Metallumcola ferriviriculae: one gene and its partner. The protein of the gene in region 1 interacts with the protein of each later gene in a pairwise test. Links are inferred from orthologs where the notes say so. Each region holds a gene or a part of one and is shown on either strand. Other genes may lie near its edges. The genes, in order: MFMK1_RS12625 and ileS.

The links.
Region 2: the proteins of MFMK1_RS12625 (region 1) and ileS interact in binary tests that used the Escherichia coli proteins (3 or more experiments, as listed by UniProt). The link is inferred for Metallumcola ferriviriculae from one-to-one orthologs.

The regions. Positions count from the first base shown.
Region 1 is NZ_CP121694.1:2,533,412-2,541,632, forward strand. Bases 5,308-8,067 are described here. They hold MFMK1_RS12625 (substrate-binding domain-containing protein), read right to left. Parts: upstream 7,307-8,067; coding sequence 6,308-7,306; downstream 5,308-6,307. Other genes in these bases: deoC (deoxyribose-phosphate aldolase), read right to left, coding at 5,510-6,169; MFMK1_RS12630 (ABC transporter permease), read right to left, coding at 7,394-8,067. Outside these bases: MFMK1_RS12605 (TIGR03111 family XrtG-associated glycosyltransferase), read right to left, coding at 1-784; exosortase family protein XrtG, read right to left, coding at 793-1,386; MFMK1_RS12615 (6-pyruvoyl-tetrahydropterin synthase-related protein), read right to left, coding at 1,374-5,264; more of MFMK1_RS12630, read right to left, coding at 8,068-8,221. UniProt on the Escherichia coli protein: Part of the ABC transporter complex RbsABC involved in ribose import. Binds ribose. Also serves as the primary chemoreceptor for chemotaxis.
Region 2 is NZ_CP121694.1:1,858,937-1,867,748, forward strand. The notes cover bases 5,462-8,812. They hold ileS (isoleucine--tRNA ligase), read left to right. Parts: upstream 5,462-5,837; coding sequence 5,838-8,612; downstream 8,613-8,812. Other genes in these bases: MFMK1_RS09365 (DUF167 domain-containing protein), read left to right, coding at 5,462-5,506; gcvT (glycine cleavage system aminomethyltransferase GcvT), read left to right, coding at 8,807-8,812. In the rest of the region: peptidoglycan editing factor PgeF, read left to right, coding at 1-543; MFMK1_RS09330 (biotin/lipoyl attachment domain-containing protein), read left to right, coding at 628-1,551; MFMK1_RS09335 (YggS family pyridoxal phosphate-dependent enzyme), read left to right, coding at 1,600-2,295; MFMK1_RS09340 (cell division protein SepF), read left to right, coding at 2,308-2,763; proC (pyrroline-5-carboxylate reductase), read left to right, coding at 2,812-3,582; MFMK1_RS09350 (YggT family protein), read left to right, coding at 3,588-3,845; MFMK1_RS09355 (photosystem II electron transport protein, Sll1252 family), read left to right, coding at 3,877-4,665; MFMK1_RS09360 (DivIVA domain-containing protein), read left to right, coding at 4,751-5,218; more of MFMK1_RS09365, read left to right, coding at 5,222-5,461. UniProt on the Escherichia coli protein: Catalyzes the attachment of isoleucine to tRNA(Ile). As IleRS can inadvertently accommodate and process structurally similar amino acids such as valine, to avoid such errors it has two additional distinct tRNA(Ile)-dependent editing activities.

The DNA of each region.
Region 1 (8,221 bases):
TCTGCTGGTCGTTGCGCATGCGCAGCTCAAAAGTCATCTTTGTATCCTCAGAAATTGAGTTAGAATCATATAAATGAGTGTTAAGCAGCGACCTCCTGTTAAAACAAGAAAACGCGCCGGCCAAGGTAAACAATCTATTTCTGTGAGATTGGTATTTCCTGCCCACAAAAAAGGCTTCCAAGTATTCAAGCAGTTCACAATGCTGCAGCAGCCTCAGCCCAAGCGACTTCTTATTAATCTGCTTATGATCTATCAGGATAGCTCCGGTAGCACCGGCGACTTGATCATTAAGAAACATCGCATGAACAGTTTCCAGCACCACATTAGGGCCGATCTGAGCATCGGAATCCAAATTGATGATGATTTCGCTGTTACCCAAAAAAACACCGGAGTTGAGCGCTTTTGCTTTTCCTGCCTCCTCGATCCTCACCCAGCGCAGGCAGAGACCACCATGTGCGTTGGAAAACCGGTTAAAAACGCGAAAACTATCGTCACTGCTGCCATTATCTATCAAAAACACCTCGATTCGCTCACGAGGGTAATTTTGTGCAAAAATTGATGTCAGGCAGGCATGCAGTGTTCCTTCAGAATTATGCACCGGCACTACTATCGACACCCGGGGATAGTAACTAATGCTCAAATCTTTATCCTCACGCTGCTCCTTTCTCAACATGCGCCAGGAAAAAATAATATGTTTGGCGGCTATCACCCCATCCAGCATCATGGGAATGAGCAGCCAAATACCCCAAAAAATGATGAAATTCCATAAAAATTCTTTAGTCATTGGTAACCCTAATTTCCTTGTTTATTTAAAAAGAACATTGTCCTTTTGGTAAAGAAAAACCAATACAGCATCAGCATCAACAAGAAAAATACACCCCGGCCTAAAATGGTATGGGCAATAAAGATGGCATTCCTACCCCAGTAATAAACAGCCGCTATTATCAGCTCTACCCGAACAATGTTGATGATAAAAATTAAAGCGCTGCCCACAACCAGAGCATATACCTTCTTCTGCCTGCGGAGCACCGGATAAAAAACTGCCAATCCCAGATAAACGCTGATTTCCAACAGCCCCGAACACTCAGTACCCACTTCAAGCGAAGTATAGCCGCTGATTTGCGTGCCGGTCATCAGGATAGTACCCGCCGCTTGAAAAGGTACCACAGGAATACCCAACATCTGATTGATACTGGTCAAGATACCAATCGCCAATTGACTGAGGCGGTATTCCACCGTGGTGTTTTGCAACATAAAAGCCATAATCAGCGCCAAACCTACTGAACCCCAGATAAAGTAAAACACCCTTATCCTATAGATATAAAAGAAAAGCAGTATAGCCAGCCAGACAACGATTATGGGCAAGAAAAGAGTTAATTTTTCCATGAAACCGGCTTCTTTTTCTGAATAGTGATTATCCCACCTGCGACAGCTACCACCACAAACACCAGTAACAAGAAATATCCCAGCGCCGGAACAGGTGTTATCTGAATATCGCGTATTTCACCGCCGGCGCCCCGGTTGGGTATAATGTCAAAGTCGTGCTTATATAAGTAAAAATCGTCAAAATTGGGGTCCAGTACCCATTCATCATTTTGCTTGGGAACATCATTTTTAATAAAGGACGTCATGGCATAAAAGCGAATAGGCTGGTTAGCTATGATACCCAGTTCATCAAAAGGAAAATAAAATTCAAACTGTAGGCCTTTCCCCTTCTCACCCCAGTTGCCGATATCTTTCCAAAGCGGTGCATCGCTGAGCGGCTCATTTCGGTAAAGGCGCACCCTCACCTTGCCGGAGTTGGGGTTATACTGAAAATAACCTACTTTGTCCGCATCGTCCATATAGCTACCATTATTATTAATATCAAAGATAATCTTGCCGGACATCTTTAGATTCTGGTCCTGCTTTACCGTGGAAGGATATCGCTTAAAGCTAAAGTAAAGCTTCGACTCCCCGTCATTGGTGCCCCAATATACACGCCTGGTATCCCCGGCAGTATAGGACATCTGGGAAACATTGCGCACATCGCCCTCAGGGTCGTCCACATGAGGCATATTAAGCCAATCATCAAATTCCCCGTCCAGGTTGATAGCATCCGCGGCCAGGGCAGACTGAGGAACCAGCACCAGTACCATCAACAGCAACAACACTGTCAGCCCGGTGGTACGTTTCACAGCCTTAACCAAAAAAGGAATCCGCCTGCCTGATAAAAGCATCGCCAAGAGCATCACACCCAGCAGCGACATCAGTCCCCCGGCCTTAGTTGCCTGCGGCCAATGGTTAATAATCTCCATCCGGTAATCCCCTGCCTTCCCCTTAAATTCAATCAAGTTATGCAGCCTGCCAACTTCAACATCCGCCGGGCTGTTAGATTTAATTTCCATGCTGTCCAGATATGCCATCGGAATGACCATCCAGTCGTTGCTCAATTCAGCGGGCAAATTAAAACTCAAATGCACCCCGCCGCTGTTCGGCTCAAAGATATCCAGCGGTACAATGTCCCGCACCACCGTGCGCCCCGGTTCCGCATGCAATATGCTGCCCAGCATATTCAGCACTTCCGGGTCCTCAGTAAGAAAGGCATAGTAGGGCAGGTTTAACCCCATAAAATAGATGTTGGTATCTTGATACATTTTATATCCTTCTATTGGCCGCTGTTGGTTATAATAGGTTACCAGGGATGATACCTTATCCATCCCCTCCAACACAAAGGTCTTCCACGGTAAGTGCTCCGGCGGCAGGCTGCGCAATCTTACCGCTCTGTCACTAACACTGATCAACGGCTGCTCACGCATAATTACCGGCTCGGCCACCACACCCAAAAAAGAAGTTCGTTTAGAAAATACATCTTTCGGTGCACCGGTCAAATCTACTAACACTCTACCGCCACTGTTGGCATAATCAAGTATCAGCTCCTCGGCAGCTTTTTTTGATAACCAGTCAAAACCCGACAGCAGCAAGGTTTTATACTGCTTTAGCTCCGCCAAACTATATTTATCCACCTCAGCAAAAGCGCCGAGCTTAATCTGCGGAAATATCATCGCCAGATTAGGTGCAAACCGCCCAATGCCAAGAATCTGATAATCAGCAGACACTAGATATGGCGTCCCATCTTTGACATAGCCAGACAACCCATCAAATTCCTCCACGAAGCGAAAACCAAAATCTGCTGCTTTCGCCCGAAAAAGATCCCGGTCTGTCAATAATTCTTCCTTTACAATCAAGCTGGTAGCACCCATTTCAATCAAACGATCAAAAAGATAGTCATACCAACCGTGCTGCAGCGCAGTATTTAATAAGACGATATTTTGCCCGGTCTCAGCTCCCTGCCAAGCCCAGCCAAATATCTGCCCCCGCTGATGTTTTTCCGATATCAGGTACGAAGGCATTGACCCTTCCCCGCTTAGGTCAAGCATGGCCACCTTGAAGCCGGCATTCGCATCCACCGCCGCTGTCAACGCCCGGTCTAGGCTGCTAGGAATACTTTCTCTCGCAGTGATTAACCTGGTGGACATGTAGCCATCAGCAAATAAGAGCATCACAACAAGGATGGGAATGAGCGCCCGCTTCAGCTGTCTCCTATCGATAAGGCTGCTTATATCCGGCACTTCCACAATACCTAGCAGTAATAAGGCAATTCCCGCCGATGTTGCCCGATCAGGCCACAGCAAATGATGAAACGGCAGTTGGTTATATATTGGCCGAAAATAAGTGGTAGAAGCGGCAAAAACCAATAACCCCAGCACCAGGGCTGCCTTTTGATAAACTTTTTTCCTGGACCACTGAAACAACGCAGCAAGGGCTAAAACAAAATAACTGATGCCAAAGTAAAAGGCATCGTAATTATGTAAACGCTCCCAAGGATTTAGCCGAACCACCGGGGAAAAGTACCGCATGGTGTCAGTGGCGGCCTCGGCATTTACCCCGGTAATACCACCAACTAAGCTAGGTACAAGCCACCAGCAAGTCAGTAAAATACCGACAACAAAGACACCAACCGTGCGTATGAAATCCTTAAAGGATGTACCACCAAACAGCATAATAAGAAATAAATATAAGGTAAGAGTAATCAGGAATAAAGCACCCATCATCGCGTGGGACAGAATAATAAGGCTGACCGTAGCAGCCAATGCAACTATCTTTATGCCCCTTTTTTCAGAGTTTTGGATAGCAAGAACGAGATATATTAAGAGAGGCAAAAACATGAGAGCCAACATACGCGGAACATTACCTTCAGAAAAACCTACCCGCAGGTTTTCAGGTACCACCACCCAAATCAGAGCTAGTGCAACTGAATGAACCAGCGTCAACCTGTTACGAAAAAGCAGCCAGCTGCCGCTGCCCACAAAACTAACGATAAACAAAAATAAATTCACCGCCCTGACCATATCCCCGGTAAAAAATCTTACCAGCGCAAGCACATAATAAGGAAGCGGCGCCCAGTAACGAAACGGATCAATACCGTTATACCAATCTGCCAAATAACGCGGAAACCAATCACCCTGCATGATAGCTTGGTATAAATACTCCGCCTTAAATACGTGCCCCATAGAGTCTGAGCCCCACGGCAGCTGAGCCTTGGTGAATAATACCGGATAATATATCAGGAGATTAACGCAAAATATAACTAATAAAGCCCAAAATACCCGCCAAACAGTTTTTCCTTCTTCTACAGCCGCAGACTCCAGATTATCACCCTGCTGCGTATCTTCTTCCTCATCTTCCATTTTTTCTTCATCAGTAGCAGCTGCCTCTTGTGCCGCATCCTCAAGTACATCTTCGCCGGATACTACTACTGCTGCGCTTCCCGCCGGCTCCGTATCCACCGGGCCCTGATGCTGTTGGTAAAATTCATCAGGCAATGCACCACCGATGAAGCCCGCATCTTCTTGGAGTCCCGTTACCACAAAGCCTCGGGTGGGGGATTCGCTGATGGCTAATTCCATCAGAACAAAACCGTGCTCAGCAAGCTTCCCCTTGATACCTTGAGAAAAATACAAGCCAAGATTCTCTGTGGAAGGGCTAAACCGGTCAAATGGCTTTAATAAATTGAGGGTTTTTCCTTCATAATAGGAAAGATACTTCCTGACCACAGATTCTACTTCTGTAAATCCAGTTCCCAGGTCAGTACCATTAAAACTCTCACTGGCAATTTTCGCACTGATTTCCCATATGTGAGTATGCGGTTGTCCTTTTTTGCCGTCAATCACTATCCAATGTTCCGCAGATAGGAAAAACGATATATTAAGGTACATCTGCATTATAATTACCCCTGACTGATCTCATTTAGCTAGTACTGGTTATATAAGTTAATTCGACATTTCCCGATAAATTCCTTGTTAAATTGTGACAAAATGGGGTCAGGCACCAGGGGGGTGTCTCAAGGCACCAGGGGGGTGTCTCAAAAAAAATAAGTGACACCCTTTTGGTGTCAGGCACCGGGGGGTGTCACTTATTTTAGACACCCTTTTGGTGTCAGGCACCGGGGGGTGTCACTTATTTTAAGTTATTCCATTTCGGATATTATCTTAATTCCCGCACTAGCGCCGATGCGGGTGGCGCCGGCGTTAATCATGGTCGTTGCATCCTGATAGGTACGCACGCCGCCGGATGCTTTTACGCCCATTTCTGGTCCCACGGTATCACGCATCAGCTTGATATCTGCTTCGGTGGCGCCACCGGTGCCAAAACCGGTACTGGTCTTAACAAAGTCTGCGCCGGCCTGTTTGGCGGCTTTGCAGGCAGCCACTTTTTCTTCATCGGTTAAGTAACAAGTTTCGATAATTACTTTGACAAGAACATCGGCCCCTGCTGCCTTAACTACCGCTTTAATTTCCTGCTCCACCAGCTCAACCATGCCGCTTTTTAGCGCGCCGACATTTATCACCATATCTACTTCTGCCGCACCGTCTGTCACCGCCTGTTTCGCTTCGAATGCTTTGGCCTGCCAGGTAGTCGCTCCCAGTGGAAAGCCAATTACCGTACAGACATCGACATCACTTTCTGCCAACTCTAGTGACGCTAATTTCACATATGAGGGGTTAATACACACAGAAGCGAAGTTATTACCCGCCGCTTCTTGACATAATTTCTTAACTGCATCTGCTGCTGCTTCAGCTTTTAATAAGGTATGGTCAATCATTTTTGCCATCTCATTTTTTGTCATCATTTACCCCCCCTTCTTATGTAACATCCTGCCAATTATTGGCAGGATGTCTATGGTATGATATACTTTTAAGTTAAGGGTGTCCTCAACTGATGTTAAAGAAGTGCTGCCTACAGTTCTTTAATTTTGGGGATGCCCTTACTGCTTACTTGCAAATACTAAATCAGGATTGATATAGTCTGCTGCATTATCAGGTGTAATTAAAGAAGTACCTGCATCTACGAATTCAGGATATTCCTCTCCGTCTAATACTCCCAGTGCAGTTTCTACAGCCACTTCACCCAAGTAACCGGGGTCATTTAAGACAGTACCATGATAGTTGCCGGTCTCCATTTTTTGGATAGCTTCCATCAAACCATCAACACCGATAATTTTAACATCACCAAGCATATCATTCTGCTCAAGAACCTGGTACGCACCTAAAGCCATGTCGTCATTATGAGCATAAACTAAGTTTACATCAGGATTCGCTTGCAGTAAATCCTGGAATGCAGTCACTGCGTTAGCACGAACGTAATCAGCGTAAGGACTTTGAACAATTTCAACACCGGCTTCCTGCTCAAGCGGCTCATGGAAACCGTCACGACGATCCATCATAACCTGACCACCGGCAGCGCCTTGGATTTCAATAACCTTACCTTCAGCTGCGCCTACGCCGCCTAACAAATCAACGGCCAGCTCACCAGCTAATTTACCCATAGCTTTATTGTCACGGCCCACGAAAGTAGCTACTTCACCTTGTGCCGGACGGTCAACTGCAATTACCGGAATGCCTGCTTCCTCCGCAGCCTTGATTGCCGGAGCAACACCTGAGGGGTTAACTGCATTTAACAACAGGATGTCGATCCCACGGGTAATCAAGTCCTGCACGTCCTTGTTCTGTTTTGCGATATCATTTTGCGCGTCTACATATACCAGCTTGGCACCCATTTCATCAGCCTTTGCTTCTGCAGCTTCCATCAATGCTACATAGAAAGGAGAATCCAAAGTTACCTGGGAAAAACCAATAACAAGCTGTTCCTCTGCGCCATTGTCTGCAACATCTCCTTCAGGTGCCTTGTCACCAGAGCAACCCGCCACTAACGTCATTGCTAGTAAAGTTACCATCAGTAGAATAATCAATTTCTTATTAAACATTATCACTGACCTCCCAATTTTTCTTTTTCCATGCTAAATTTAAGACACTTTTATTTCAGCTTTCCTGGCACGCACCACCTCCATACACTAGTCTCTATTTGCAACAAACTGATTTAATATCAGGGCCGCTACAATAATCAGACCCATAAAAATCATCTGATAATATGAAGATAAACCTAATAAGTTAAAAATATTAGTAATGATGGCCATCAACCAGACCCCGCCGAAAGTACCCAGCACACCGCCGCTGCCGCCAAATAAATTAGTTCCGCCGAGAACAACTGCTGCAATTGCATCCAGTTCCAGCCCCTTTGCTGCGGTAGGCTGTCCAACTGTCAGCCATGAAGCCAATACCACACCGGCCAATGCTGACAGCATCCCGGAAATGGCAAAGACAATAATAATATTTCTTTCCACCCTAATACCCGACAGCCTGGCTGACTCCGCATTTCCGCCGATAGCATAAAGACTTCTGCCAAACGTTGTGTACGTCAGTACCAATACGGCAATCAAAGTAATCAACAACCACAGCAGCCCACTGACTGGAAAGGGCCCAATAAACCCAGCGCCCAGCCAATTAAACGCCGCCGGCAAATTGAAAACCGGCCTGCCATCGGTGACTAACAGCGCCAAACCTCTGGCCGCAACCATCATGGCCAGCGTCACGATAAATGCCGGCACCTTGGCTTTTGTGGTAAGAAAACCATTGATAGAACCCAGGGCCATGCCCGCCAATAAGGCGACGCCAATGGAGATAACCAAACCATGTCCCCCGGCAAGCAGAACAGCCGCTATCATCCCCGCAAATGCCACAACAGAGCCCACGCCCAGATCAATGCCGGCGACAATAATTACAAAAGTCATACCGATACTGACTATACCGATTACCGAAGACTGCTGCAGCAGGTTTAAAAA
Region 2 (8,812 bases), 670 kb from region 1 along the record:
CACGCCGGCCAAGGCAGTGATGACTACAGTTACGCGTTAACGGATACCGACGGTATGTTGACTCGGGAAGTTGGGCTACCCCTTGTTACATTTTATGCTGATTGTGTCCCAATCTTTCTGCTGGATGAGACTAATGGCATTGTGGGCGTAGTCCATGCGGGTTGGAAAGGTACGGTGCTAAAGATTGCCGCGGCGGCAGTCAATCGGATGCGGCAAGCATACAATTGCCAGTTAAAGAATATAAGAGCAATTATCGGACCCTCCATCGGACCGTGTTGTTATCAGGTTGACCAACCGGTGGTGAAAGCTTTTCATAGGGCATTTTCCGAAGTTGATGATATCTTTAAGACCGAGGACGAGGAGCATTCTCTGCTCAACTTGTGGTCTGCCAATAGCAAAGTTTTGCAGGAAGTTGGCCTATCAAAGGATAATATTTACATTACGGGATTATGTACTTCCTGCCGGGAAGAATTATTCTTTTCTTATCGACGGGATAAAGGAAAAACGGGACGCATGGCAGCTATGATCATGCGTGAAAGATAATTTTACTTTGGTATTGCCGCTAATGTGTTGTAGAGAGTCAAGCAAAGAGAAAATACACACTTATAAAAACCGGGAGAGACATAGATGAAAAGAGGAAAAAGAAACCAAGAACAAAAGCGCAGAAGAAAATTCGCTTGGGCAGTGATTTTTATTGTTATAGCGGTATTCACTCTGTTTCATGCCACAGAAATAGTTGAGCGTTATATGATTGACCTGAAACCCGTGCAAAATGGAGCGCTGGAAGAAAGTATTCAAGTGGAGGCACTGGTATTTGCCGAAGGAGAAAACCTTCCCAGCCCTGCATCGGGACAAGTTAATTACTTGGTCAAGGACGGGATGCGGATACCGGTTGGAACAGCAGTAGCTGAAGTACAGGCGGCAGGTTTTGATGTCAATGGTATGAGCAAAGTTTTTACAGTGAAAACGCCCATCGCTGGTGTTATAAACCTTTCTACCGATATATCCGCCGTCCCTGCAAACACCAAACTAATAAATCAGATGGACTTAGAAAAATTAATGACACTGCGTACTGCAGGAACAAGAGATAACGATAGAGTAAGCCGCGGTGAGGTAATTGCCAGGGTTGTAAATAACCTGCGCCCCGTGTTTTTGGCTATTGAATTAACATCGGGATTTTACCCAACACTAAAGGTAGGGGATAGTTTAGCCGTTAAAGGTACGGGCTTAGTGCAAAGTGCGGTGATAAAGCGCTTGGAAAATAGCAATGGGCGCCGACTTGCTCTGTTGGAAGCTCCTGCCGGTGTTGCTGACGGTAAAACTCGTTTGAATGTAATAGTTCAAGGAAGGAAATATACCGGTATCATTCTGCCGGAAGCGGCTTTAGTTATTAAGGGTGGCAAGACCGGCGTTTTTCAAGCAAGGGACGGAAACTTACAATGGGTCCCGGTAGAAGTGATTGGACGATTAAATGAACAGGTTGCAGTCAAAGGTCTTCAACCCAATATGCGCGTAGCTTCAAATGCGGGAAAAATCCTGCAGAAGAAATAGCAGGAAATATTTTCATTGTAGAGAACCTTTAATGTAGGAGGCCGGAGTATGTCATCAATGGAAGAAGCGTTAAATGGCGTAAAGGGAAATATTGCCTGGGCTGTGACCAGTTCAGGCCGCCGTTCTCAGGATGTAGAACTAATCGCCGTTACCAAGACACTGCCCGTGGAAACCATAAATGAGGCAGTTGGCTTAGGTATGAGGCATTTCGGAGAAAATAAGGTGCAGGAAATCAGGGAAAAATATGAACGGGTTTCCACGCCGGTATCATGGCACATGATAGGCCATCTGCAATCCAATAAGGTGAAGTACATAATTGACAAGGTCTGCTTAATACATTCTTTGGACAGGATGTCCTTGGCAAAGGAGTTGGAGAAAAGGGCTGCTGCGCAAAAATTATGCATTTCCGTGTTAATTCAAGTTAATGTAGCTCAAGAAGAGAGTAAACATGGAATGGCGGTTGAAGAAGTATTGCCTTTTATACGGCGGGTTCAGAAGTTTAAGCAGATACATGTGCGGGGCTTGATGACTATGGCTCCCCATAATGATGATGCCGAAGCAGCGCGCCCGATATTTCGACGCCTAAGCGAGCTCAAGGAAGAGATTTCCCAACTAGAACTTGCGGGTGTTGATATGGATATATTGTCAATGGGAATGAGTAACGATTACATGGTAGCTATAGAGGAAGGAGCTACCATGGTACGTGTTGGTAGTGCCATATTTGGCAGTCGTACAGATACATAAGGAGGGGGCCATATGGGTAATAAAGTACTTGACAAGGTTTTGTCCTTTATAGGTTTTGAGAAGGATGACGTGGATGACTACTATGACAGCGAACCGGAAGAACACACTTCGGATTGGCAGGAAATGAAGCGGAATCGTAAAGCTAATGTAGTGAGCTTACAAAGTGCTCAGCAGCCAGTGAAGATGGTGTTTCTTAAGCCGCGAACTTTTGACGAGGTGCAAGATATTGCTAATAATTTGAAAAACCGTAGGCCGGTAATATTGAATTTAGAAAGCACCGATAAAGAAGTGGCGCAGCGGATAGTAGATTTCCTTAGCGGTTCTACCTATGCATTGGGAGGGAGTATGCAAAAATTGTCAGCAGCTATATTCTTGTTTATGCCACAGAATATAGATATCAGTGGACATTTTGATGAAGAAACAAGTGAAAAGAATATTTTTTCATTTATGAATAATTTTTCTGGATAAGGAGGTTAGCTCGTGGATTATTCCATCGGTTTTATCGGTGGCGGTAAAATGGCGGAAGCCATTATCAGCGGTATCGTGACAAGTAATCTGATTTCCCAGCAAAATGTGTTTGTTGGAGAAATAAATGAAGCTAGACAGAAGTATTTACAGGAAGTTTACGGGGTAAATGTTTCCTCTGATAATAAGTGGGTAATTTCTCAAGCAGACTTGGTAATCCTAGCAGTAAAACCTCAATTGATGCAGCGGGTAGTAGGCCCTCTGCGGGAGATCTTTTCTCATCGGTTGGTGGTTTCTATTGCGGCAGGTATTACAATTAATAAGTTATCTGAAATGCTGCCCGACAAACAACCTATTATTCGCGTTATGCCAAATACACCGTGCCTTATTGGCCAGGGTATTTCCGCAATGGCACCAGGCGAAACCGTAACGGAAGAGCACTCAGCCAAAGCCAAAACTATTTTGTCGTCGGTGGGACAGGTCGTTATTACTGAAGAAAAGTATCTAAATGCGGTAACTGGATTAAGTGGCAGCGGCCCTGCGTATGTTTATTTAATAATAGAAGCATTAGCGGACGCCGGTGTCTTGGCCGGGTTGGATAGGCACATGGCCCTACAACTTGCCACACAGACTGTAATTGGCTCTGCCGCTATGGTCAAAGAAACCGGGAGTCATCCGGCACAGTTGAAAGATGCAGTGACCTCACCGGGCGGTACTACCATTTCAGCATTGTATTCGTTGGAAAAAAATGGTGTGCGCGCGGCACTGATTGAAGCTGTCATCACAGCCATGAACCGAGCAGCCGAATTAAATGGGGAGTGAAGCAAATGCCTTTTGATTTAAGATTAATTATTGACATAGCTTTTGAAGTGGTGTACTGGCTGATAATAGCGAGGGTGTTTCTTTCTTTTATTCGTCCCGATCCTTATCATCCGGTAGTCCGTTTTATTAACGAAACTACTGAACCAATTTTAGCGCCCTTCAGGCGGCTCATGCCTAGAGGTACTTTGCCAGTGGATTTTTCTCCGTTTATTGCGATTATGGTGCTATATTTTGTTAGGTATTTATTACTAAGGTTATTTTAAGAAATGACAAAAGTTTGAGGTGTTGAAACGAATGTTGGACAGGCAACAGCTTTTATCACATATTAACGATAGAGAAGCACGCGAAACATTGATACGCTTACTTGACCTGGTGGATAATGCTATTGAGCGAAATAAGGAGCAGATTTCAAACTTTCTTGACCCCTATCACGCTGAGTTGGCTGTAGGGGTTTTAAAAAATATTGCGGATATTAGTTTTGACTTTTTGGGGGGCTATGCTGCTGCAGAACGTAAGCGACTGGTGGTAGCACCTCAATTTATTGCTAAGGAGCAGCTATCTTCTAATATAGTCTGCCTGTGGATAGAAGGGAATTTTAGTTTTATTCACGTCAGCCATCGGGATTTCTTAGGGGCGATATTATCCATGGGGATCAAGCGGGAAATGGTGGGAGACCTGCTTGTGATGTCACAAGGGTGTCAAGTATTGATGGATAGGGAGGTTGCTCAGTACGCGGATATAAATTTGACAAGTATTCATCAGGTGCCGGTGACTACAGAAATTCGCAGCGTTAATAATCTGGAATTTGCTGAGACCAAAAGTAAAACTATCACGGCGACTGTAGCATCTATGAGGCTAGATACTGTAGCGGCAGCGGGATTTGGAGTTTCTCGCAGCAAAATGAGTAGCGAAATCAAGGCGCAGCGAGTGCGATTGAATTGGAAACCTGAGACTAACTCAGCGGCGGATGTTGAAGTGGGGGATCTTATATCCTGTCGCAACAGAGGCAGGGTAATGGTGAAAGAAATAAAAGGAAAGAGTAAGAAAGGTCGCCAGCACTTGGTGCTGGAACGCTGGATTTAGTTATTTTAGGTTGAACCAGAATACCATAAGCAGGTATCGGGGGTTTGACTGTCGAAAATAGAGGGGAAAAAGGGAGGGAACCACGATGCTTACTCCATTGGACATTGGTGAAAAGGAATTCCGCCGCTCCATTCGCGGTTATAATGAAGAGGAAGTTGATAACTTCTTGGATAAAGTACTTAAGGATTATGAGCAGCTATATAAGGAAAACCTTAGACTCAAACAGGAATTTGCTGAAATGGAGGAGAGTCTCTCTCATTACCGTGATCTTGAAGGGACACTTAATAAGACTTTGGTATTAGCTCAAGAAACTGCCGACGAATTGCGCAAAAATGCCGAAAAGGAAGCGGAAATGCTCTATAATGAGGCAAGATTTAAGGGAGAAAAAATTGTATCAGCGGCAGAAGCACAAACGGCAAAAATAAATGAAGAGCAGCGAAGGTTAATACAGCAGACCAAAGTGTTTAAAGCTCAATTCAAAGCGGCGCTGCTCAGTCAAATTGAGCTGTTGGAGGAAGCTGCCTCGGGTCAAAGCCTTAGTGTGGAGGAATAGACCGTGCTTAATATTGAGCATACTGACGATGTGGTACGCTTTAGGATTAGGGTTCAGCCCAGAGCATCGAAGAACGAAGTTTCTGGTGTCTACCAGGATATGTTAAAGCTAAGACTTACTGCGCCGCCGGTGGACGGTGAGGCGAATAAAGCCTGTGTGGAATTTTTCGCGAATAGGCTTTCTGTACCGAAGAAGAACGTTAAATTGGTGGCTGGATTTAAGGGAAGAACAAAAACCTTGGAGATTAAGGGTGTGTCTGCTGCAGATATACGTGGTTTAACTGAGTGAATTTGACTTATGTTTTTCTTATCGGTATAATAATAGCTAATTTTATAGACAAAAGTGATGAAGGAGACTAGTTGTCAAATACCTCTGTTTGCAGCGAACTCGGAAAGGTGGAAGCCGGGTACATGCATTGGACAATATCACTCCTGAACTAAAACCCCGAAAAGATTTAACAAGTAGGGTTTTTCGGTGTGCGCCGTTAATGCATGGTAAGAGACAGGTTAGCTAATACCTGTAATTAAGGTGGTACCGCGGGTTACCTCTCGTCCTTAAAGGATGAGGGGTTTTATTTATTTAATAAAAAACAAACGAAAGTCTGAAGAGGTGACGAAAAATGGAATACAATGAGACACTAAATTTACCTAAGACCGACTTCCCCATGCGGGCTAAATTACCCCAGCGTGAACCAGAGGTTCTGGCAATGTGGGAAAGGGAAGATATCTACCAGAAGGTGCAGGAGCAATCACAGGGAAAACCCAAATTCATTCTTCATGATGGCCCCCCTTATGCGAACGGCAACATACATTTGGGTCATACGTTAAATAAGGTCCTTAAGGATATGGTGGTAAAGTACCGTTCTATGGCCGGTTATGATGCACCATATGTTCCGGGATGGGATACCCACGGCCTGCCAATTGAGCAGCAGGCGATTAAGAACTTAGGGTTAGATAGGGACAAGACCAGCATTGTAGAGTTTAGGAATGAGTGCACGGAATATGCATTGAAATTTGTTGAAATTCAAAAAGAACAATTTAAGCGCTTAGGAATACGTGGTGACTGGGACAGGCCTTACATTACTTTAGCTCCGGAATTTGAAGCGGCCCAAATTGGTGTTTTTGGCGAGATGGCCAAAAAAGGATTTATTTATAAAGGGTTAAAACCGGTTTACTGGTGCGCAGATTGCCAGACTGCACTAGCAGAGGCAGAAATTGACTATCAAGACAAAAAATCTCCGTCTATTTTTGTTAAGTTTGCGGTTAAGGACGGACTAGACGTTCTCCCTGAAGATAATACTTTTGTAGTTATCTGGACGACCACGCCCTGGACTATCCCTGCTAATTTGGCGATAGCTGTTCAACCACAGTTTGAATATGTGTTGTTGGAAACACCCCAAGGAAAGCTTTTGGTAGCCAAGGAATTGTCTCAGCAGGTGATGGAACAGTGCGGCATTGAAGATTATTCTGTTGTAGGCAATTTCCAGGGGTCTGATCTGGAACGAATCGTATGTCGACATCCCCTCTTTGAACGGGATTCCTTGGTTATTCTCGGTGACCATGTTACCCTTGAACAAGGGACCGGCTGCGTACACACTGCTCCCGGCCATGGTCTTGAGGATTATGAAGTAGGTAAAGCATATAACCTGCAAATATTATCTCCAATTGATGATAATGGCCGATTTACCGATGAAGTCGGACAATTCAGCGGACTTAAATATGATGAAGGCAATAAGGCTGTTACTGAAGCGTTGGATCAGGCAGGAGCTTTATTAAACCTGTCTTTTATCAAGCACCAATATCCCCATTGTTGGCGCTGCAAACATCCGGTCATATTTCGGGCAACCGAACAGTGGTTTGCCTCAATTGACGGTTTTCGTCAAAATGCGTTAGATGAAATTGACCAGGTACAATGGATACCTGCATGGGGTAAAGACCGTATTCATAATATGGTTGCAGAACGCGGTGATTGGTGTATTTCTCGTCAACGCACTTGGGGCGTGCCCATTCCTATTTTCTATTGTGATAAATGTAATAAGGAAATTATCAATGATGAGACCATCAATCATGTTCAGGATTTGTTCCGCGAACACGGTTCTAATATTTGGTTTGCCAAGGAAGCCAACGAATTGGTACCCGAAGGGTTAAAGTGTGATAAATGCGGCCACGGCGAATTCCATAAGGAAACAGACATTATGGACGTATGGTTTGATTCTGGTTCCAGCCATGCAGCGGTACTAGAGCAGCGTCCTGAGTTGGCATGGCCGGCTGACCTTTATCTAGAAGGAAGTGACCAACATCGGGGCTGGTTTAACTCTTCCTTATCAACAGCAGTAGCCACTCGGGGTAAGGCGCCATATAAGGCAGTTTTAACCCATGGTTTTTTGGTGGATGAGAAGGGTAGAAAAATGTCTAAATCGCTGGGGAATGGTATTGACCCCATGGAAGTAAGCGACAAAATGGGCGCCGACATCTTGAGGCTTTGGGTAAGTTCTGCTGATTACAAGCGGGATGTGGCTGCATCACCCAATATCATGAAGCAGATGACAGAAGCATACCGCAAAATCAGAAATACCTCCCGATTTATCATAAGTAATCTTTATGACTTCGACCCGAGTAAAGATATGGTATCCGATGATAAACTGTCGGAGTTGGACCGTTGGGCACTGATGCGTCTTAACAAGCTGGTAGCTAAAGTAACTAATGCTTATGAAACTTATGAGTTTCATGTGGTTTATCATGCCGTGCACAATTTTTGTGTGGTGGATATGAGTTCATTTTACCTCGATATTATCAAAGATAGGTTATATTGTTCAGAACCGGACAGTGATATGCGAAGAGCGATACAAACCACTATTTACAAAATTATTGATACTTTGGTACGTCTTCTGGCACCGGTGTTGGCTTTTACCAGTGAGGAAATCTGGCAGCATCTGCCAAAAGAAGAAGATTTGTTTAGTGTTCAACTGGCAGCATGGCCCCAAGTCGAAGAAAAGTATTTTGACGTCCAATTGGAAGAAAAATGGGCTAAGATTATCAGTATTAGGGAAGAAGTTGCCAAGGTATTGGAAAAAGCCCGGCAACAGAAAGTTATTGGCCATTCGTTGAATGCGCAGGTAAATCTTTATGCCGGCGGCAAATTATACGAATTCCTGGAGCCGCTCCGTGATCGGCTTTCCGAAATTTTTATTGTCTCCGATGTAAGGCTCTTACAACTGGATAAGGCACCGGCTGATGCAGTTACCAGCCAGGAAGTTCCTGATTTAACTATTCAGGCAGGACAGGCGCCGGGCGAAAAGTGCGAACGTTGTTGGCAGTTCAGTGATTATGTGGGTCAGGACCCCGACCACACGACTGTTTGCAAACGCTGCGCTACGGTTGTAAAAAATTTATAAGGGAACTTCGGCAAAACTTTAGCAACTCCGTCCTCTTTTGGATGGAGTTTTTTTTGTGTACCTTTATGCATAAAATATAAAAAAGATTAGGTTGAGTTGTTGTCCAAAAAATTGTTTAAAATATGGCTTTACAGGCAAAATAATAAAAAATCCAGTTTTGTATAAGTTACTATCAAGGTAGGGGATGATGCTAAGTGACT